Regions from separate parts of the Roseateles sp. DAIF2 genome, predicted to be linked through region 3. Evidence: riboswitches for the same ligand, from Rfam matches in the RefSeq annotation. Region 3 holds a riboswitch; each other region holds the start of a gene.
The links. Region 3 has a riboswitch for cyclic di-GMP ahead of G8A07_RS27770 (hypothetical protein). Riboswitches for the same ligand answer to the same signal wherever they lie in the genome.
Positions count from the first base shown of each region.

Region 1: linked by a shared signal. The riboswitch ahead of G8A07_RS03590 (EAL domain-containing protein) and the one ahead of G8A07_RS27770 (hypothetical protein) in region 3 are both predicted to bind cyclic di-GMP.
Region 2: linked by a shared signal. The riboswitch ahead of G8A07_RS28185 (methyl-accepting chemotaxis protein) and the one ahead of G8A07_RS27770 (hypothetical protein) in region 3 are both predicted to bind cyclic di-GMP.

Region 1 is NZ_CP049919.1:759,243-766,306, forward strand. It holds gene G8A07_RS03570 (GNAT family N-acetyltransferase) at 1-193, opposite strand, end outside; gene G8A07_RS03575 (hypothetical protein) at 362-541, shown strand; gene G8A07_RS03580 (DUF2157 domain-containing protein) at 647-1,636, shown strand; gene G8A07_RS03585 (GDYXXLXY domain-containing protein) at 1,633-3,291, shown strand; cyclic di-GMP riboswitch class I at 3,396-3,498, shown strand; gene G8A07_RS03590 (EAL domain-containing protein) at 3,653-6,730, shown strand; gene G8A07_RS03595 (hypothetical protein) at 6,666-6,935, opposite strand; gene G8A07_RS03600 (LysE family translocator) at 6,983-7,064, opposite strand, start outside.
Region 2 is NZ_CP049919.1:4,783,862-4,790,925, reverse strand. It holds gene G8A07_RS22060 (ATP-binding protein) at 1-1,086, opposite strand, end outside; gene G8A07_RS22055 (ornithine cyclodeaminase) at 1,257-2,303, opposite strand; gene G8A07_RS22050 (Lrp/AsnC family transcriptional regulator) at 2,447-2,878, shown strand; cyclic di-GMP riboswitch class I at 2,951-3,041, shown strand; gene G8A07_RS28185 (methyl-accepting chemotaxis protein) at 3,109-4,917, shown strand; gene G8A07_RS22040 (GAF domain-containing protein) at 4,924-5,514, shown strand; gene G8A07_RS22035 (hypothetical protein) at 5,688-5,885, opposite strand; gene mraZ (division/cell wall cluster transcriptional repressor MraZ) at 5,877-6,305, shown strand; gene rsmH (16S rRNA (cytosine(1402)-N(4))-methyltransferase RsmH) at 6,307-7,064, shown strand, end outside.
Region 3 is NZ_CP049919.1:434,386-441,449, forward strand. It holds gene G8A07_RS02030 (S8 family serine peptidase) at 1-1,621, shown strand, start outside; cyclic di-GMP riboswitch class I at 1,972-2,059, shown strand; gene G8A07_RS27770 (hypothetical protein) at 2,190-2,585, shown strand; gene G8A07_RS02035 (S8 family serine peptidase) at 2,633-3,979, shown strand; gene G8A07_RS28230 (hypothetical protein) at 4,056-4,124, opposite strand; gene G8A07_RS02040 (choice-of-anchor N protein) at 4,097-4,885, opposite strand; gene G8A07_RS02045 (hypothetical protein) at 5,022-5,816, opposite strand; gene G8A07_RS02050 (SH3 domain-containing protein) at 5,829-7,064, opposite strand, start outside.

The sequences.
Region 1 (7,064 bases), 320 kb from region 3:
CGACCGCGCCGCAGCCCAGCGCGCGGCCGGCCGCATCGCGCACCACCGCGAAGCGCACCCGCTCGGCCTGCAGCGCGTTCAGGTCCAGCGCGTAGACGCTCTCGGGCGGGTAGAGCTCGTGCTGGTAGGCGTCGAGCTCGGCGATCAACTGGGCGATGTCGGGCTGGGCGGGCGATTCGAGTCGGATCTGCATGGCGGCAGTGTAGGCAAGGGGCATGCCAGCCCTGGGCCGCCCGTCATCTTTAACAAACGAAACAAAGGCCTGACAGGCCGGAAATGCGGCTGCGACGGCGGGCCGCGACAGTTGCGCCATGCCGTGATGAAGCAGTAGCAGCACAGACCGCCCTCCCAGGAGCCCGCCATGACCCAGCAGCCAACGCCCGAGCCGCCCTACCGCAGCGAAGCCTTCGCCGAGGATCTGCAGTTCCTGCTGGAGCCGGCCGCCACGCCCGGCTGGCTGAGCGGCCGCCGCGTCGAGGCGCTGCTGGGCCTGCTGCCGCTGTGCACCGCGCTGCTGGGCTTCGCCTTCGCGCTGCTCTGAGCCCTTCTCCCCTAGCCCCCACATCCTGGCCACCGCGCGCCGGTCCCCCGTCGGAGGGAGGCTTGGGTGCGGGTGTGCCTCATTGTTTGCCCAGGAAGCCACGGCATGATGTCCACCATGGATCTGCGTTATCACCTGTTCGAGCTCAGCGCCCGTCATCAACTTTCGCCCGCCGCGGCGCTGCGCCTGCAGCAGCTGGCCGGCCTGCACGAGGAGCCGCCCGGCCTGCGGCGCTGGCTGCCGCGCCTGGTGGCGGTGCTGGCCGCGGCGCTGGGCGGGCTCGGGTTGGTGATGTGGGTGGCGGCCAATTGGGCCGAGCTGGGGCGCTTCGCGCGCTTTGGCCTGCTGCAGGGGCTGATCCTGCTGCTGTGCCTGGCCGCGGCGCTGCGTCCGGCGGCGCGCGCACCGCTGGCCCTGCTGGCCTTCATCGCGACCGGCGCGCTGTTCGCCTATTTCGGCCAGACCTACCAGACCGGCGCCGATGCCTGGCAGCTGTTCGCGCTGTGGGCGGCGCTGGGTCTGCCGCTGGCCTTGGCCGTGCGCTCCGACCTGCTGTGGGCGCCCTGGGCCCTGGTGGCGCTGCTGGCGATCACGCTCTGGACCCAGACCCACACCGGCCGCAGCTGGCGCGTCGAGCCGGGCGATCTGCGCGTGCACCTGCTGGGCTTCGGCGCGATGCTGGCCCTGGGCGCCGCGCTGGCCGCGCCGCTGCGGCGCTTCACCGGCGCGGGCCTGTGGTCGCTGCGCCTGGTGGCGCTGTTCGCGGTGATCGCGCTGTCGCTGGCCGCGGTGGGCGGGCTGTTCCATGTGCGCATCGCGCCGCAGTACGGCCTGGGCCTGCTGTTCCTGGCGCTGGCCGCGGCGGGCCTGGCGACGCGGCGCGGCTTCGACGTGTTCGGGCTCAGCGCGGTGGCCCTGGGCCTGGACGCGCTGCTGGTCGCGGGCTTGACGCGGCTGCTGTTCTTCCATGGGCGCAGCGGAGGAGGCGACCCGATCGGCGAGTTCCTGCTGCTGAGCCTGTTCGCCGCCGGCCTGCTGGCGGGTTCGGTGACCCTGATCCTGAAGCTGGCGCGTCGCGCGGAGGTCCAGGCATGAGGCCCGCATCGGACTGGCTGCGCGCCGCGGCGGCCGAGGGCCTGCTGCCGGCCGATACCCGCCTGGCCACGGACGAGGCCGGCCAGCATCGGCCCTGGCCGGTGCTGCTGCTGATCGCCTGCGGCGCCTGGATCGCGGCGCTGCCGCTGCTGGGTCTGCTGCTGGCGCTGGTCGGCTATGCCTGGCTGGATCGCGGGCCGGGCAGCTATCTGGTCGGCACGGTCCTGCTGGTCGGCGGCGTGCTGGCGCTGCGCCGGCGCGACCTGCCGGTCTTCGTCGAGCAGCTGGTGTTGCCGCTGCTGCTGCTGGGCGCGGGCCTGCTGGCTTTCGCCGCGTTCCGCGATCTGCCGGGGCGGCTGGCGGCCCTGCCGCTGCTGGTCCTGACCCTGGTGCTGGCGCGCTGGCTGGAGCGGCCCTGGCTGCGCGTGCTGCTGGGCGCGAGCGCGGCGGGGCTGACGGGCTTCCTGCTGCTGCCGCTGGAATGGCGGCATTCCATCGCCGACCTGATCCGCTTCCTGTTCTTCTGGCTGACGCCGCAGCTGCTGCTGGGCCTGTGGGCCGCGGCGCTGACCTGGCAGCAGCGCCATGCACTGGCCGGCCCGTGGCTGCGCTGGGCCGCGCCGCTGGAGCAGTTCGCGGCCGGCTGGCTGCTGGCCTGCCTGGCGGCGCTGTGCGCGATGTCCGGCATGAGCTTCCTGGTCGGCGGCTTCGCCGGCGGGCAGGGCGGCACCGGCTCGCTGCTGCTGGCGATCGGCAGCGCGCTGACGCGCAGTGAAATGCTGGCGCCGCTGCTGCTGCATGGCTGCTCGCTGGCGCTGGCCCTGGCGGCGGCCTGGCTGCTGTGGCGGCGCTGGCCGGGCTGCCGGCGGCCGATGCTGCTGGGCCTGGCCGCCGCGCTGGCGGCGCTGGCCTTCCTGCTGCCCGGCTTGGGCGCCACCCTGTTCGCGCTGGCTCTGCTGGCGACCACCCAGCGCTGGCGCCTGGCGGCGGCGGCCGGCGTCGCGGCGGCCTGGATCATCGGCGGCTTCTACTACCAGCTGGACTGGACCCTGGGGCAGAAGGCGCTGCTGCTGGTCGGCCTCGGCGCGCTGCTGGGCCTGCTGGCCTGGCTGGCGCGCCGACCGGCCGAGGCGGCGGCAAGACCCGACCCCGCCCCCGGCGCCGCACGCTGGCTGCTGGGCGGCGGCGCGCTGCTGGTGCTGGCGGTGGCCAACGGCGCGATCTGGCAGAAGGAGACGCTGATCCGCGACGGCCGGCCGGTGTTCGTTTCGCTGGCGCCGGTGGATCCGCGCTCGCTGATGCAGGGCGACTTCATGCGTCTGAACTTCGCGCTGCCCGGCCGGCTGGAGGGCGAGGAGCTGCTGCGCCTGCCGGGCGCACAGCGCCCGCTGCTAGCCGCGCGGCTGGACCCGCGCGGCGTCGCCACCGGCATGCGTCTGCAGGCGCCGGGCCAGCCGCTGGCCGAGGGCGAGCTGCTGCTGGAGTTGACGCCCAAGGACGGGCGCTGGGTGCTGGTCAGCGATGCCTGGTTCTTCGAGGAGGGGCAGGCCGCCGCCTTCGAGGCCGCGAAGTTCGGCGAGTTCCGCGTGCTGCCCGACGGCCGCGCGCTGCTGGTCGGCATGGCCGATTCGAGCCTGCACCCTATTCGGCCCTGAACGTGAATTCTTGGCGGCGGCCGGCGCGCACATGTAAAGGCGCGCCTGGCGCCGAACCGGCCGAGTCTGTAACGGGTAGTATCCGCGCCTCGATGTAGAACAAAGAACCTACTCGGCACACCCGGTCTGAAAAGCGGGGTCGCAAAGCCACCGGTCTAACGCCCGCGTTTTTTCAAAGCGCGCGGCCATGACAGCGGGGTTGCCAGCTTCCGGCATCGGCCGGTCGCCTGCCGCATGCGCCACCCCGCCTTTTCCGTTCGTCCGTGCCGCCCGGCCGCCCATGAACGGATCCCCGACGTTTTCGCTCCCCGCCCCGCAGCCGGCAACGGCGCGGCCGCGGCGTTTCAGCGGCCGCCACCTGATGCGCCAGATCCTGGCGCCGGTGCTGCTGGTGCTGCTGGCGATCGCGCTGCTGCTGGGCCTGTCGGCGCGCCAGCAGCAGCAGCGCAGCGAGCAGCAGCAGGGCAACGAGATCCGGCGCCAGGCCCAGAGCCTGTGGCTGCGCCTGGCCGACGACGAGGCGCGCCGCCTGCGCTGGCTGGCCCAGCAGGCGCGCGAGAACCCGGCGCTGCAGCGCGCGATGCGCGCCGGCGACCGCGCGGCCCTGCTGCTCGCGGCGCGCGGCGAGTACGGCGCGATGCGGCGCGAGTCGGGCATCAGCCATGTCGCCTTCATCACGCCGCAGCAGCGCACGCTGCTGCAACTGCTCGACCCCGAGGCCGGGGGCGGCGAGCTGGTGCTGCGCCCGGTGCTGGCCGAGGCGGCGCGGCTGGATGCGCCTGCCGAGGGCTGGGAGATGGCGAGCACCGGCGTGCCGGTGCTGCGCCATGTCTCGCCCTGGCGGGTCGACGGCCAGCTGATCGGCTATCTGGAGCTGGGCACCGAGCTCGGCTGGTTCGCGCGCCGCCTGGGCGACCTGCTGTCGCTGGAGGTGGTGGCCGCGGTGCACAAGCGCCATGGCAAGGAGCGCGACTTTGCGCGCGGCAAGCAGCTGCTGGGCCTGGCCGGGCAATGGGACGAGCATGCGCAACTGGCCCTGCTGCACAACAGCCTGCCGGCGCTGCCGAGCGGCCTGCTGGAGCCCTGGCAGGAGCTGGCCGGCGGCGGCGAGGATCCCGGCGTGCTGGAGCTCACCGGCGACCGGCGCGACGAGCGCAGCTGGCTGGCCAGCCTGATGACCGTGCACGACCGCCAGGGCCGCGCGCTGGCCTCGCTGGCCCTCCTGGACGACATCAGCGCCAGCCGCGCCGCGGCGACGCGGCGCTGGGGCTGGATCGGCGGTCTGTGCGGCGTGCTGGGGCTGGCGCTGTTCGCCGGCCTGTACTGGCGCGTGCGCCATGTGGCGCGCACCCTGTCGCGCGCCGACCGCGCGCTGCGCGCCAACGAGCAGCGCTTTCACGACTTCGCCACCGCGGCCGGCGATTGGTGGTTCTGGGAGCTGGATGAGCGGCTGCGCTTCAGCTATGTCTCTCCCAATGTCGAGCATGTGACCGGCCGCGCGCCGGCATCCCTGCTGGGCCGCACGACGTGCGAGCTGCTGCCGGAGCACGAGAGCGATCCCGCCTGGGCCGCCCATCTGCAGGACCTGGAGCGACGCCGCCCGATCCGCCAGTTCGAGTTCGACCTGAGCCTGCCGGACGGCGAGCGGCGCTGGATCCAGATCAGCGGCCTGCCGCTGTTCGACGAGGACGGCGCCTTCCAGGGCTACCGCGGCACCGGCAGCAACATCAGCGCGCGCAAGGCCACCGAGCTGGAGCTGCGCCTGGCGGCCACCGCCTTCGAGGCGCAGGAGGGCATGTTCATCACCGATGCCGAGCGCCGCATCCTGCGCGTCAACAAGGCCTTCAGCCTGATCACCGGCTTCTCGGCCGAGGAGGCGCTGGGCAACACGCCGCGCCTGCTCAGCTCCGGCCGCTATGCGCCCGAGTACATCGAGGAGATCGCCGCGCTGGTGGCGCGCCAGGGCCGCTGGCAGGGCGAGATCCTGAGCCGGCGCAAGAACGGCGAGATCTATCCGCAATGGCTGACCCTGTCGGCGGTGCGCGATGCGCAGGGCGAGCTGAGCCATTGCGTGGGCCTGTTCAGCGACATCACCGAGCGCAAGGCGGCCGAGGCCGAGATCGAGCGCCTGGCCTTCTACGACCCGCTGACCGGCCTGCCGAACCGCCGCCTGCTGCTGGACCGGCTGCAGCGCGCGCTGGCGGCGGCGCAGCGCGGCCAGCGCCATGGCGCGCTGCTGCTGATCGACCTGGACAATTTCAAGACCCTCAACGACACCCAGGGCCATGACCTCGGCGACCTGCTGCTCAAGCAGGTGGCGGGCCGGCTGCTGCCCTGCGTGCGCAAGAGCGACACGGTGGCGCGCCTGGGCGGCGACGAGTTCGTGATCATCCTGGACGAGCTCAGCGAGGCCGGTCCCTGCGCCGCGGCCGAGGCCGAGGCGGTGGGCGTCAAGCTGCTGAAGAAGCTGACCCAGCCCTACGAGCTGCCGGGCCTGGAGCACCACAGCACCGCCAGCATCGGCATCGCGCTGTTCGGCCCCGGCTCGCTGGGCCTGGACGATGTGATGAAGCAGGCCGACCTGGCGATGTACCAGAGCAAGGCCGCGGGCCGCAACGCGATCCGCTTCTTCGACCCGGCGATGCAGAGCGCCGCCAGCGAGCGCGCGCGGCTGGACGCCGAGATCCGCCGCGGCCTGCAGCGCGGCGAGTTCCGCCTGTTCTACCAGGCCCAGGTCGACGAGCATGGCGCGCTGACCGGCGCCGAGGCGTTGCTGCGCTGGCAGCATCCGCAGCGCGGCCTGGTGCCGCCGCTGGAGTTCATCGCCGCGGCCGAGCAGAGCGGGCTGATCCTGCCGCTGGGCCAATGGGTGCTGGACGAGGCCTGCCGCCAGCTGGCCGAATGGTCGGTGCAGCCGGATATGGCGCGGCTGAACCTGTCGATCAATGTCTCGGCGCGCCAGTTCCAGCAGGCCGATTTCGTCACCCAGGTGCAGCGCGCGCTGGACCGCAGCGGCGCGCCCTCGCAGCGCCTGAAGCTGGAGCTGACCGAGAGCCTCTTGATGGAGGATGTCGAGGGCGTGATCGCGAAGATGAACGCGCTGCAGGCCTGCGGCGTCGGCTTCGCGCTGGACGACTTCGGCATCGGCTACTCATCGCTGAACTACCTGCGCCGCCTGCCGCTGGAGCAGCTGAAGATCGACCAGAGCTTCGTGCGCAATGTGCTGACCGAGAAGCACGACGCCGCGATCGTGCGCACCATCGTCGCGCTGGCGCAGAGCCTGGGCCTGGAGGTGCTGGCCGAGGGCGTCGAGACCGAGGCGCAGCGCGACTTCCTGCTGAGCCAGGGCTGCGCCGCGCACCAGGGCTTCCTGTTCAGCCAACCCCTGCCGCTGGGGGAGTTTGAGCGTCTGCCGGCATCAGCTCGATCAGCTCCTTGACGAAGGCGAGCGCCTCCTCGGGCGCGGCGAAGTAGTACTCGCCGCCCAGGTCGGCCACGTCGCCCTCCGGCCCCACATGCACGACCGACCAGCCCTCGGCGCCGCCGCCGATCGCGCAGATGCCGAAGCTGCCCGGCGCCAGGTCGCGGGCGGTGCCGGCGGTGACGAAGATGTCGCGGCCGAGATGGGAGTGGTAGCGTTTCACGAGGCGGGGTGGGCGTGCAAAGCGCCCATTGTCGCGGCTGCGCGGGCTCAGGCCCGCCGCGTCAGCGCCAGCAGGCCGGCCAGCGCGAACATCGCCGCGGCGCAGGCCTTGTTCACCCTGCGCAGCGCG
Region 2 (7,064 bases), 1.7 Mb from region 3:
CAGCTCGGCGGTGCGGGCCTGGACCAGCTCTTCCAGATGGTGGCGGTAGCGCTCCAGCTCCAGTGCGTCGCGGCGCTGGCGCGAGATGTCGGTCAGGAAGCCGTGCCACAGCACCCCACCGCTCTCCGGGCCGTCCTCCAGCTGCGCGATCGCGTTGCCATAGAGCCAGCGCTCGCTGCCGTCGGCATGATGGGTGCGGAACTCCTGCTGCCAGGGCGTCAGGTGCCGGGCCGAGGCCATCAGCGAATCGCGCACCAGGGCACGGTCCTCGGCATGCAGCCGCTCGAACCAGGCGTCGGCCTGCTCGGCCAGCTCGGCCGGCGAGATCTGCAGATAGTCGCGCACCGCCTCGCTGACATAGGCAAAGGAGAACTGGCCGCCGCTCTTCATGCGCAGCTGGAACACCACGCCTGGCACGGTCTCGGCCATGCCGCGCAGGCGGTTGATCAGGTCGCGCTGCGACTCGAACTGCTGCTGCAGCGCGTCGCGCATATGTTCCAGATGGCCGCCCAGCCGGCCGATCTCGTCGCCGCGCTGGCGGCCCAAGGCGGCCGAGAAGCGGCCCTCGGCCAGGTCGTTGGCGAAGCCGCTGAGCTCGCGCAGCGGGCGCAGCAGCCGTGAATTCAACAGCATCAGGATCAGCAGCAGCGAGATCAGCAATTGGCCGCCCACCGTCAGACCGTAGAGCCAGCGCTGGCGCGCCAGCGCGGCGCTGGCCAGGTGGTCGTCCAGGTCGATCTGGATATGGCCGATCTTGGCGCTGCCGCGGTAGATCTCGCGCTCACCCTGGAACAGGCGGCCCTTCTGGCGCTCCGGATAGCGCATCTCGATGAAGGGCACACCCTGCGAGGCGTCGCTGACGCGCACGCGCACCACCTCGGGCGATTTCATGATCGCGGCCACCACCTCGCGGGCGGCCACCTGGTCCAGGTTCCACAGCAGCTCGGGCAGGCTGGAGGCCAGCACGTCCAGCTTGGCCTGCAGCTCGGCCTGCTGGGCCTGTTCGACCTGCTGCGGCTCGCGCAGGCCGATCCACAGCCCGCCGATGATCAGCGCAGGCAGCAGCAGGCCAATGCTGGCGCCCATCGCGAGCGCGACAAACAGCGAGCTGGAGGCGTTTCTGCGGCTCAATATGACCTCGGACGGCGTCCTGGGCGTAGGAATGCGTCCGACTGTACCCCCGGCTTCCGGGGGGAAACCGAGATCTGGGTGACCAAAGTCCGGCAAATGACCCGCGCCGGACCCGTCCGGCGGCCTCAGGCCGCGCGGCGCAGCTGGGCGCGGCGGTGCGCCGAGCCGGTGTGGCGGAACAGGTCCTTCGGATCATCGGCCGGCGGCACCAGCTCGACCTCCTGGCCGATGCCCAGCTCCAGCGCCAGGCGGTAGACCAGGCGCAGCGCCGAATAGTCCTCCAGCGCGAAGCCCACCGAGTCGAACACCGTGACCTGCTCGCGGCTCTGGCGCCCCTCGGCCTGGCCGGCCAGCACGCGCCACAGCTCGGTGACCGGATGGTCGGGCGCGAGCTGCTGGATGTCGCCCTCGATGCGGGTCTGCGGCTCGTACTCGACGAAGATGCGCGCGGCGCGCAGCAGCTCGGCATGCAGCTCGGTCTTGCCGGGGCAGTCGCCGCCGACCGCGTTGATATGCATGCCCGGTTCGATCATCTCGGGTGTCAGGATGGTGGCGCGGGTCTTGTCGGCCGTCACCGTGGTCACGATGTCGGCACCGCGCACCGCCTCGGCCACCGAGCCGGCGCGGCGGATGCGCAGGCCGGGGTAGGCGGCCAGATTGCGCTGCAGCTTGTCGGTCGCGGCCGCGTCGATGTCGTAGGCGACGATCTCCTCGATGCCCAGCTGGTTGTGGAAGGCCAGGGTCTGGAACTCGCTTTGCGCGCCGTTGCCGATCAGGGCCATGCGGCGCGAGTCGGGCCGCGCCAAGGTCCGAGCCGCCAGCGCCGAGGTGGCGGCGGTGCGCAGCGCGGTGGTCAGGGTCAGCTCGGACAGCAGCGGATAGCCGCTGGCCACCTCGGCCAGCACGCCGAAGGCCATCACGGTGTAGAGCCCGCGGCTGGTGTTGATCGGATGGCCATTGACGTACTTGAAGGCGTAATGCCGGGTGTCGGCGACCGGCATCAGCTCGATCACGCCGACCGGCGAATGGCTGGCCACGCGGGCGGTCTTGTCGAACTCCTCCCAGCGCAGGAAGTCCTCGCGCAGGGCCTCGGCCAGCTCGGCCATCAGCGGCGCCACGCCCTTGCGCTGCAGCAGCTGGGTCAGGGCGGGTACATCGATGAAGCGGGTCATGAACATCTCCGACGGGGCGGCTCTTGGCGTCGTGCTGGCCGTCCTTTGCGCAAATTCTGGTCGGGAGCATGGCTAATAAATAGCTGGCAAAGCGTTCAATATGTTGTGTTAACTTTGCAAAACGCCAGGCGATTCAAATCACTATGTCTAATATCGACGACACCGACCGCGAGTTGATCGCGCTGCTGCGCGACAACGCGCGGCTCTCGGTTGTCGCGCTGGCGCGCCAGCTGCGGGTGGCGCGGGCGACGGTGCAGAACCGCATCGCGCGCCTGGAGCGCGAGGGTGTGATCGTCGGCTACAGCGTGCGGCTCAAGCCCGCGGCCGAGGCCCAGCGCATCCGCGCGCTGATGAATGTGGCGGTGGAGGGCAACCGCACCGCCGAGGTGCTGCGCGAGCTGCGCGGCCACCCGAACGTCGCGGCCCTGCACAGCACCAACGGCCGCTGGGACCTGGTGGCCGAGCTGCGCGCCGACACGCTGGAGGAGTTCGACCGGGTGCTCAGCGGCGTGCGCCTGATCGAGGGCATCGCCAATACCGAGACCAGCATCCTGCTGTCGACCTACAAGGTGTGATGCCCGTCACGGGCTCGGGTTGAACCCGAGAGGGTAAACCCGCCCTCATTGGTGCGATCTGCATACAATGCCGCGCTTCTATCGCACACCCGTTCGAAAGGCGGGGTCGCAAAGCCTCCGGTCTACCTTCCCGACCCGGGACCAGGACAGCGGGGTTGCCGCACCGGCCGTCGCCGGTCGTCCGCAGCCGGCTTCGCGTCTCCGTCCCGCCCCAGGAAAGACCGCCCGCCATGCTGACAACCATCAAGAGCCGCCTGATCGCGATCTGTATGCTGATCGTGATCGCCGCGATCGGCGTCGCCACCCTGGCCAGCTATCTGAGCGTCAGCGCCCATGCGCGCCGCCAGGTGCTGGCGCAGCTGAGCGACCTGGGCGAGGCCCACGCCGGCACGATGGCGGGCTGGGTCAAGGCGCAGAAGGATATCGTCGCGGCGCTGGCCCCGGCCGCCGCGCTGGATGCACCGCAAGCGGCGCTGGAGCAGGCGCTGAAGTCCGGCCGGCTCGACCTGGCCTTCATCGGCCATGCCGACAAGCGCATGATCTCGGTGCCGGACCGCCAGCGTCCGGCCGACTACGACCCCACCGTGCGCCCCTGGTACAAGCTGGCCGAGGGCGCCGACGCGCCGGTGCTGACCGCGCCCTATATCGCCTCCTCCAGCAAGAAGCTGGTGGTCAGCTTCGCCAGCGCGATCAAGGCCGGGGGCGCGACCCGCGCGGTGGCCGGCGCCGACGTGGCGCTGGACGATGTGATCGCGACGCTCAAAAGCATCAAGCCGACCGAGAGCGGCTTCGCCTTCCTGCTGGCCAAGGACGGCAAGATCATCGCCCATCCCGATGCCGCCCTGACTCTGAAGCCGGTGGCCGAGCTGTCGGCCGGCTTCACGCCCGAGCTGCTGGCGCGCGCCAACGGCCGCGAGCTGGCCGAGGTCGAGGTGCGCGAGCGCCATTTCTTCGTCAAGGCCACGCCGGTGCCGGGCACCGACTGGACCCTGCTGGCCGCGGCCGAACAGGACGAGGCGCTGGCCGCGCTGTCCAGCCTGCTGGCGACGGCCGGCGTCTCGCTGGTGGCGGTGGCGGCGGTGGCCGCGGCGCTGTCGGCGCTGGCGATCGGCGTGCTGCTGAAGGGCCTGGGCCGGGTGCGCGGCGCGATGGACCAGATCGCCTCCGGCACCGGTGACCTGACCCAGCGCCTGGACGCCGAGGGCCGCGACGAGATCGCCGACATCGCACGCGCCTTCAATCTCTTCGTCGGCAAGATCGAGCATGTGATGCTGGACGTGCGTGCGACCAGCCAGTCGATGGCGGTGGCGGCGCGCCAGATCGCGGTCGGCAACCAGGACCTGAGCCAGCGCACCGAGGAGACCGCCAGCAATCTGCAGCAGACCGCCAGCTCGATGGAGGAACTGACCGGCACCGTGCGCCAGAGCGCCGATTCGGCCGCCAGCGCCAACCAGCTGGCCGACAGCGCCGCCCATGTCGCGCGCCAGGGCGGCCAGGTGGTGTCCCGGGTGGTGACGACGATGGAGCAGATCCAGCATGCCAGCCGGCGCATCAACGACATCATCGGCACCATCGACGGCATCGCCTTCCAGACCAACATCCTGGCGCTGAATGCGGCGGTGGAAGCCGCACGCGCCGGCGAGCAGGGCCGCGGTTTCGCGGTCGTGGCCGGCGAGGTGCGGGCGCTGGCGCAGCGCAGCGCCGAGGCGGCCAAGGAGATCAAGGGCCTGATCGGCGCCAGCGTCGAGCAGGTCGAGGGCGGCACGGCCTTGGTGGCGCAGGCCGGCTCGACGATGGACGAGATCGTCGCCAGCGTGCAGCGCGTCACCGCGATCATGGCCGAGATCAGCGGCGCGACTCGCGAGCAGAGCCAGGGCATCGACCAGGTCAACACCGCGGTGGCCCAGCTCGACCAGATGACCCAGCAGAACGCCTCGCTGGTGGAGGAATCGGCCGCGGCCGCCGAGAGCCTGCGCGACCAGGCCAACAAGCTGGCCGACATCGTCGCCGGCTTCCGCCTGAGCCAGCCGGCCGGCTGAACCATCGTGAGCGCCGGCGGACCATCCACCCTGGAGCGCCTGCGCCGCCTGGGTCTGGCGCTGGCGGACGGGCAGCTCAAGCGCCAGGCCTACCGCCTGGCGATGCTGGCCCTGCTGCGCGAGCAGTTCGATTGTTCGCGCACCAGCCTGTGGCGCTTCAGCGGCCAACCCGGCGACCTGCGCCTGGTGTGCCGCGCAAGCGTGGGGCGGGGCGGCGACAACGCGCTGCTCGGCGCCGAACTGGATCAGGCGCAGTACGGCGCCTACTTCGCGAAACTCGCCCGGGAGGGCGTGTTCGCCTGCGAGGACTGCGTGCGCGAGCCCGCGCTGGCGCCGCTGCGCGCGGCCTATCTCGATGCGCAGCGCGTGCGCGCGCTGCTGGACGTCAGCTTCGACGTCAACGGCCGGCTCTACGGCGTGCTGTGCTGCGAGCAGGCCGAGCTGCCGCGCGCCTGGCTGCCCGCCGAGATCGCCGCGCTGCTGCGCTTCGGGCGCATGGTCAGCCTGCAGGTCGCGCGCGCGATTCCCGACGAGCTGCGCCAGGCCGCCTTCGTGGCCGATCCGCTCACGCTGCCGCCGGGCCGCGGCCTACGCTGAGGCCCCGATCGCGCCCGTCCGGCGCGACAATCGCGGCATCCGCCCGGCCACGGCCTCGGGCCACCGCCATGCCTCAATGGCCCGCACCTCGACTGGTTGTTTACACAGTATTCATCGCGGTTTCGCCGGGTTTCATCGTTTTTCGATGCTGGCGCGAAATGTCCCTCCCAAGTTCATCCAGCACTTGCAGAGCAATCTGCAAGTCCTTCTTTTTGAACGATTTTTGCTCGCACCATCGCTGTAACAACGGGTTCTAAGTGCTTGATTTCATTGGAGATTTTTCCGTTTTCACCTTGACCGACGAGGCTTCGATCGTTAAAGTGGTGAAAAGTGCAATTTAGTGGGTCGCTGTGGCGAATTTCGTGTTTCAAGGGGCGTCGGCCTTGGCAATGGATGCCAAGGGGCGGATGGCCGTCCCAACACGCCATCGCGAGACCCTGCAGGAACTCTGCGCCGGCCAGCTGACGCTCACCAAGCATCCCGAGGGCTGCCTGATGGTGTTCCCGCGTCCGGCCTGGGAAACCTTCCGTGACCGCATCGCCGCGCTGCCGATGTCGGCCGCCGGCTGGAAGCGCGTCTTCCTCGGCAATGCCCAGGATGTCGAGATCGACAGCGCCGCGCGCGTGCTGGTCTCGCCCGAGCTGCGCGCCGCCGCCGGTCTGAACAAGGACGTGATGCTGCTGGGCATGGGCAGCCACTTCGAGCTCTGGGACGCGGCCCGCTATGCGGCGCACGAGGCCCAGGTGATGCAGTCCGAACTGCCGGATGCGCTGAAGGACTTCAGCTTCTGATATGAGCGCGCCGCAAGACCCCAATACCCCCGCTTTCACCCACACCACGGTGCTGCTGCACGAGACCGTGGATGCCGTGCTGACCCGCCCGGACGGCCTGTACGTCGACGGCACCTTCGGCCGCGGCGGCCATTCGCGCCTGCTGCTGCAAAAGCTCGGACCGGCGGGGAGGCTGGTCGCGATCGACCGCGACCCCGAGGCGATCACGGCGGCCACCTCGGGCGATACGCGGGTCTCGGACCCGCGTTTTTCCATTTGCCACGCGCCCTTTGCCGCGATGCGCGAGGAGCTGACCCGGCTCGGCGTGCCGCAGGTGGATGGCGTGATGCTGGATCTGGGCGTCTCCAGCCCCCAGATCGACAACCCGGCGCGCGGTTTCAGCTTCCGCTTCAGCGGACCGCTGGACATGCGCATGGACACGACGCGCGGCGAAAGCGCCGCGGATTTCCTGGCCCGCGCCGATGAGCGCCAGATTGCGGAGGTGATACGCAACTATGGGGAAGAACGGTTTGCTGCACAGATTGCAAAGGCGCTTGTTGCTCGCCGGACGGGCGGGAGTCCTGTTCGAACAACCGATGAGCTTTCCAAAGTCGTGGCTGGCGCGGTCAAAACCCGCGAACCGGGCCAGGACCCTGCAACGCGCACATTTCAAGCGCTTCGGATTCACGTCAATGCCGAGCTTGAAGAGCTCGAACAGGGGCTGAATGCGGCGCTGCGCCTGCTGGCGCCCGGCGGCCGCCTGGCGGTGATCAGCTTCCA
Region 3 (7,064 bases):
GGGGCTGTCGGATATTGAGATGGAGAAGGTTGCCAAGGGCCATGGCGGGAAGGCACGACGAATCGGCAAGAGCGACCTGCACGTGATCGAGCTGCCGGGGAACGCGTCGGAGCGAGCGGTGCAGGCGCTGCTGGCCAAGCACCCGCAGCTGCGCTTCGTGGAGCTGGACCGGCGCGTGGCCCCGGCGATGGCGGTCAACGACCCCTATGCCGGCAGCCAATGGCACCTGAGCAAGATCGGCGCGCAGACCGCCTGGGACAAGAGCCAGGGCGCGGGCGTGACGATCGCGATCCTGGACACCGGCATCAACGCCAGCCACCCCGACCTGGCCGCGCGCATGGTGCCGGGCTGGAACTTCTACGACAACAATGCCAACACCACCGATGTGCATGGCCATGGCACGGCCGTGGCCGGCGGCGCCGCGGCGACCTTGAACAACGGCGTGGGCGTGGCCGCGGTGGCCGGCGCGGCGCGGCTGATGCCGGTGCGCATCGCCGACGCGAACGCGTATGCCTACTGGAGCACGGTGGCGCAGGGCGTGACCTGGGCGGCCGACAACGGCGCGCGCATCGCCAACATCAGCTATGTCGGCGTGGCCGGCAGCGCGGCGGTGCAGAGCGCGGCCAATTACATGAAGAGCAAGGGCGGCCTGGTGATCGCGGCAGCGGGCAACAACGGCATCGAGGAAACCATCGCGCCGACCAGCTCGATGATCGTGGTGTCGGCCACCGACAGCGCCGATGCGCTGGCCAGCTTCTCCAGCTGGGGCAGCTTCGTCACCGTGTCGGCCCCGGGCAAGGACATCTGGACCACGACGCGCGACGGCGGCTACCAGGCCTGGTGGGGCACCTCGATGGCCAGCCCGGTCGTCTCCGGCGTGCTCGGCCTGATGATGGCGGCCAAACCCGCGCTGAGCGGCAGCCAGATCGAGAGCCTGCTCTACAGCACAGCCCAGGACCTGGGCGATGTGGGCCGCGACAAGAAGTTCGGCTATGGCCGCGTCAACGCCGCCGCGGCGGTGACGGCCGTGCTGACCGCCGCCGCGCCCGACACCCAGGCGCCCAGCGTCGGCATCGCCGCGCCGCTGGGGCTGAGCAACGTCAACGGCCTGGTGGCGGTGGACGTGACGGCCAGCGACAACGTCGGCGTCAGCCGGGTCGAGCTGCGGGCCAACGGCCAGCTCGTCGCGACCGACACCACGGCGCCCTATGCCTTCAGCTGGGACTCCAGCAAGGTGGCCAACGGCAACGCCAACCTGGTGGCCTATGCCTATGACGCGGCCGGCAATGCGGGCAGCTCGGCGGCGGTGACGGTCAATGTGGCCAACATCGTGGTGGCCGACACGACCGCGCCGGTGGTGAGCATCCTGAACCCGGTCAATGGCAGCACGGTGTCGGGCACCTTGAGCATCAGCGTCTCGGCCAGCGACAACGCCGGGGCGGCGGGCCTGGTGCAGACCCTGGCGATCGACGGCAAGACCGTGGCGACGGGCAGCGGAGCGAGCCTGGCCTACAACTGGAACACGCGCAAGGCGGCGTTGGGGACGCACACCGTTACCGCCACCGCCAGGGATGCTGCCGGTAACAGCCGCAGCGTGTCGGTGCAGGTCACCATCCGCTGAGACCGCCGCCCGCGTGCATGCTGCACCCGAGGTGTGATCAGATGTAAGCGGCCGAGGCACCACGCCCGGCCGACTTTTCCCGAGGAAACGGGATGCTTGTCCGCGGAGGCTGAACCGCTGCGGCGCGCCCAACCGGCCGTTACAAGTCCGCCCTGGCCTTGTCAAGGGGCTGCCGATAATGCGGGCGTGGATGCCTGATGGATTGGCCTCTCAGCGATATTGGCGGCTCGCCCCGGAGCTTTTCGGGGTGGCAGCGGACCCGATGGCTACCGCCCGGTAGCCCATCCCGCTCGACAAGAAAGAGCCCCAGCGCCTGTGCAGTACGACAGGCCCCCGCAGCAGCAGAGTTGTTCTGCAAAGGGCAAACCGCGCGAAAGCGCGGGACGCAAAGTCAACGGTCTAAAGGGCCTGTGGCCCCATGACGGCTGGACTGCCAGACACAACCCCGTGCATCGCGGATGCTTTCCCGCGTCCGATGCCGTCACGGCGTGCAATTCCCTTGCCGCCGCTGCCCCCGTCTGCGCAGACCGGCCCAAGAGGGTCCAGGTTCTACTCAGAAGGTTTGGGTATGAACTTCTCCTCTTTCTCCGCCGGTTCCTCCGCGCACCGGATCCTGCTGCAACGCGGCTCGCATCTCATGATCGCCATCGCCACGGGTCTGGCGAGCTGGGGCGTTTCGGCACAGACGGCCGAGCCAGAATTCGCCAAGGGGCGCCTGCTGGTGCAGGCCCGCGCGGGGCTGTCGGATATTGAGATGGAGAAGGTTGCCAAGGGCCATGGCGGGAAGGCACGACGAATCGGCAAGAGCGACCTGCACGTGATCGAGCTGCCGGGGAACGCGTCGGAGCGAGCGGTGCAGGCGCTGCTGGCCAAGCACCCGCAGCTGCGCTTCGTGGAGCTGGACCGGCGCGTGGCCCCGGCGATGGCGGTCAACGACCCTATGCCGGCAGCCAATGGCACCTGAGCAAGATCGGCGCGCAGACCGCCTGGGACAAGAGCCAGGGCGCGGGCGTGACGATCGCGATCCTGGACACCGGCATCAACGCCAGCCACCCCGACCTGGCCGCGCGCATGGTGCCGGGCTGGAACTTCTACGACAACAATGCCAACACCACCGATGTGCATGGCCATGGCACGGCCGTGGCCGGCGGCGCCGCGGCGACCTTGAACAACGGCGTGGGCGTGGCCGCGGTGGCCGGCGCGGCGCGGCTGATGCCGGTGCGCATCGCCGACGCGAACGCGTATGCCTACTGGAGCACGGTGGCGCAGGGCGTGACCTGGGCGGCCGACAACGGCGCGCGCATCGCCAACATCAGCTATGTCGGCGTGGCCGGCAGCGCGGCGGTGCAGAGCGCGGCCAATTACATGAAGAGCAAGGGCGGCCTGGTGATCGCGGCAGCGGGCAACAACGGCATCGAGGAAACCATCGCGCCGACCAGCTCGATGATGATCGTGGTGTCGGCCACCGACAGCGCCGATGCGCTGGCCAGCTTCTCCAGCTGGGGCAGCTTCGTCACCGTGTCGGCCCCGGGCAAGGACATCTGGACCACGACGCGCGACGGCGGCTACCAGGCCTGGTGGGGCACCTCGATGGCCAGCCCGGTCGTCTCCGGCGTGCTCGGCCTGATGATGGCGGCCAAACCCGCGCTGAGCGGCAGCCAGATCGAGAGCCTGCTCTACAGCACAGCCCAGGACCTGGGCGATGTGGGCCGCGACAAGAAGTTCGGCTATGGCCGCGTCAACGCCGCCGCGGCGGTGACGGCCGTGCTGACCGCCGCCGCGCCCGACACCCAGGCGCCCAGCGTCGGCATCGCCGCGCCGCTGGGGCTGAGCAACGTCAACGGCCTGGTGGCGGTGGACGTGACGGCCAGCGACAACGTCGGCGTCAGCCGGGTCGAGCTGCGGGCCAACGGCCAGCTCGTCGCGACCGACACCACGGCGCCCTATGCCTTCAGCTGGGACTCCAGCAAGGTGGCCAACGGCAACGCCAACCTGGTGGCCTATGCCTATGACGCGGCCGGCAATGCGGGCAGCTCGGCGGCGGTGACGGTCAATGTGGCCAACATCGTGGTGGCCGACACGACCGCGCCGGTGGTGAGCATCCTGAACCCGGTCAATGGCAGCACGGTGTCGGGCACCTTGAGCATCAGCGTCTCGGCCAGCGACAACGCCGGGGCGGCGGGCCTGGTGCAGACCCTGGCGATCGACGGCAAGACCGTGGCGACGGGCAGCGGAGCGAGCCTGGCCTACAACTGGAACACGCGCAAGGCGGCGTTGGGGACGCACACCGTTACCGCCACCGCCAGGGATGCTGCCGGTAACAGCCGCAGCGTGTCGGTGCAGGTGACACGCCGCTGAGCGGATCGTCTTCCAAGACCAAAACAAAGCCCGCCATCGGCGGGCTTTTTTCATTGAAGCCGAAGGACCGGTCGGCTCAACGGCGAGCGCGCTTCAGGTGGCGCGTCCAGCCGGCGCTCAGCAGCGCCAGGGCAACCAGGGCCAAGCTGGCGGGTTCGGGCACGCCGCCCCCCCACCTCCGCCGCCGCCCCCACCGCCACCGCCACCCGTCTTCCAGGTGACGTCGTGTGAGCCGGGGTTGTTGTCGAGCGTCGTGCGCAAAGTGGTCTGACCCTGTGTGTCGGTCACCAGGGCCATGACGTCGAAATGCACCCAGCTATAGCCGGATATGGCCAGCAGCAATTCCTTGATCTGGCCATCGGCTCCGCCGGTCTCGCTGGCGAAGTCGGGCACTGCGCCGGGGTTGTTGGCGAAGTTGCCGATGTCGAAGTACAGGAAGTCGGCCGTGGCGTCTTTCACCGGATCATGGTTGTTGGGGAAAAAGGCCGTGTCCGAAGTCGTGAAGGCATTGAGGCCATTGATGGTGAGCGTGCCCGCCGCACCCTCAGCCACCGTAGCCATCAGCACCGCGCCGCGCGTGTTGAAGATCGAGGGGAACAGGCTGCCGTTGGTGTACTCCATCTGCGACCAGTCCTTGCCGCCCGGATACATGCCGCCAAGCAGCAGGTCGCCAGGCTTGTAAGCTCCGCCGACAAACAGCTTGGTGCCGGAGGTGGTGGCGGTATCGGTCTCGGTCGGATTGGTCAGGTTGGCGACGTAGTCGGCATAGGTGCCTTCGCCCGGGCCGCCCGGGGCGCCGACCTGCAATGTCGGGACCGCTCCCACGCTGCCTGCGGCCAACAGGCTGGCGAGGGCGACGACCCCGAGGGACTGTCGTAATGAGACTCTCTTGTGGTGATGACGCATGGCTGGACTCCTTGGAGTTTGGCTAACGGCAATATCGTTAAGCAATTCTCGAGCCAGTTCGCAAGTTGTTGATTTTTATGACTTGATCCACATGACTTTGAGATACCAGTTGATCTTGTAAATTTCTCCGACAGTGCTAGCCACCGCTGCGCCGCAACTGGTATTCACGCAGGCTCTGCTGCAGGGCCTGGCGGCGGGCGCCCTCGGGCATTTCCGCGGCCAGGGCCTGGTAGCGGGCCCAGTTCGCCTCGTTGACGAAGGGGGTCAGCTGCTCCGCCACGGTCTGTGCGGCGAACAGGCCACCGGTGCGCAGGGTGGCGCCGAGCATGCTGTCCAGACCGGCATCCAACCCCAGCTTCTGCCACTGCTCGAGGATGGGCAGGGCGATCCTGAACAGCGGCGCGTCATGGTTGTCGGCCAGCGCCGCGATGGTGGCGGCGACGGTTGCGGCGTCGGGCGGCAGACCGGCGGCCAGGCGCAGCGCGGCCTCCTGCACATGGCCGTCGGGAAAGGCCAGGAACTCGCGCGCCAGCGCGCCCAGCTCGGCCGTGTTGCCGCCGCCCTCGCGTGGCAGGGCGCGCAGCTGCGCGGCGATCGCGTGGGCGGCGGCGAAATGGGCGCTGCGGCTGTCGGTCTCGGGAAAGCCGCAGCTGTCGGCGTAGTAGCAGCGTTTCAACGCGCGCAGCGCGGCCTGGGGCTGCTGTTGCAGCGCCGCGGCGGCCTGGCTGCCGGCGGGCGGTGCGGCAACCGATAACGGTGCCGCACCGGTGTGCTGGCTCGGCGGCCCGGATGACATTGGCCCGCCGGCATGGCCGGCCGTGCCGCTCGTCAGAGCCTGCCGCCCGCGCTCGGGCTCGGCCAGCCAGGCGCCGATGGCCACCGCGGCGGCGACCAGGCCCAGCGCGATCGGCAGTCGCGGCTGTTTCTTCATCGCGGCTTGCCCTTACTGCCCGGCCTGCAGCGGCTGCAGGCCGACGAAGAGCGGGGCCGGCCAGCGGTTGGTGTAGCAGACGGCGTTGCCTCCGCCGCCGGTCTGCGCCAGGCAGGCATTCGCCAAGATGCTGCCGAAGGGACCGAACACGTCCTGCTCGGTCTGCCCGTTGCGCTGTACCGTCTCGACGCAGTGGAAGCGATGCTTCATCGAGCGCTCGGCGCCACGCGGGCAGTCGCCGTTGCCGCGGTAGGCGGCCGCTGCGGGGCGCTGCCAGAGCTGGGTCTGCAGCGCTCGGCCCTCGATCACCACGCCGCGCTGGGCCGTGCAGCCCGCTCCGCCGCCGGCCGCCAGGCATTGCTGGGTGGCGGTCTCGCCGAAGGGGCCGTAGGCGGTGGAGGCGCTGACGCAATGGCGCAGATGCGCGTCGAACTGCGTGCCCGCCGGGCAGAGCGCGGCCTTGGCGCTCACGCCGTCGGGCGGCGTGCTGGGCCGGGTCCAGCTGGCCAGGGTGTTGGCCGGGTAGACGTTGCCGGCGTTGATCCAGCCGTCCTGGCCGTTGAAGTTCACCCGGTAGTAGAGGTTGTTCAGCGAGGTGGTGGCGAAGATCTCCTTGACCTGCAGCCGGGTGCCGCGCGGCAGCGAGCCGCGCAGCAGGCCCGCGGGCGTGTCGCGCAGGTTCAGGTTGCTGGTGGTGGCCACCTCGACCCAGTCGCCGGGGTAGGGCAGCAGGGCGGTGGCGCCGGCCGCGGGCGGCGCCCAGGCGGCGATGCCGGCATGGGTGTCGCGGTTGCCGGCGTGGATCCAGCCGTCCAGCTCGCCATGCCTGACGCGGTAGTAGCGCTCCTGGGCGACCGGGTCGCGCAGCTCGAAGTCCAGCAGCTGGTAGGCGCCGGCGGGCAGGGTGGCGATCACGGCGCCGTCCACCGTACCGCGCAGCGGCAGCGCGGCCTTGGTCGCGAAGCTCGCGCCGACCGACAGCAGGCCCGGCACCTGGGCGCGGCAGAGCTGGTTGCGGTTGTAGTCGATGCGCTTCCTGCCGTTGATCTCATAGCCATAGACGGTCAGGGCCTGGCCGGCGTCGAAGGGCGCGATCGCGGCCAGGCAGGCGGCGTCGCGCATCGCGTCCACGCAATGCACGGTGCCCGCCGCGAGCACGCAGGCGCCGGCGCCCACCTTCAGCAGCTTGCCGTTCCAGTCACCGCCGGAGCTGGGCAGCGGGCATTGGCTGCCCATGTCCATCAGGCA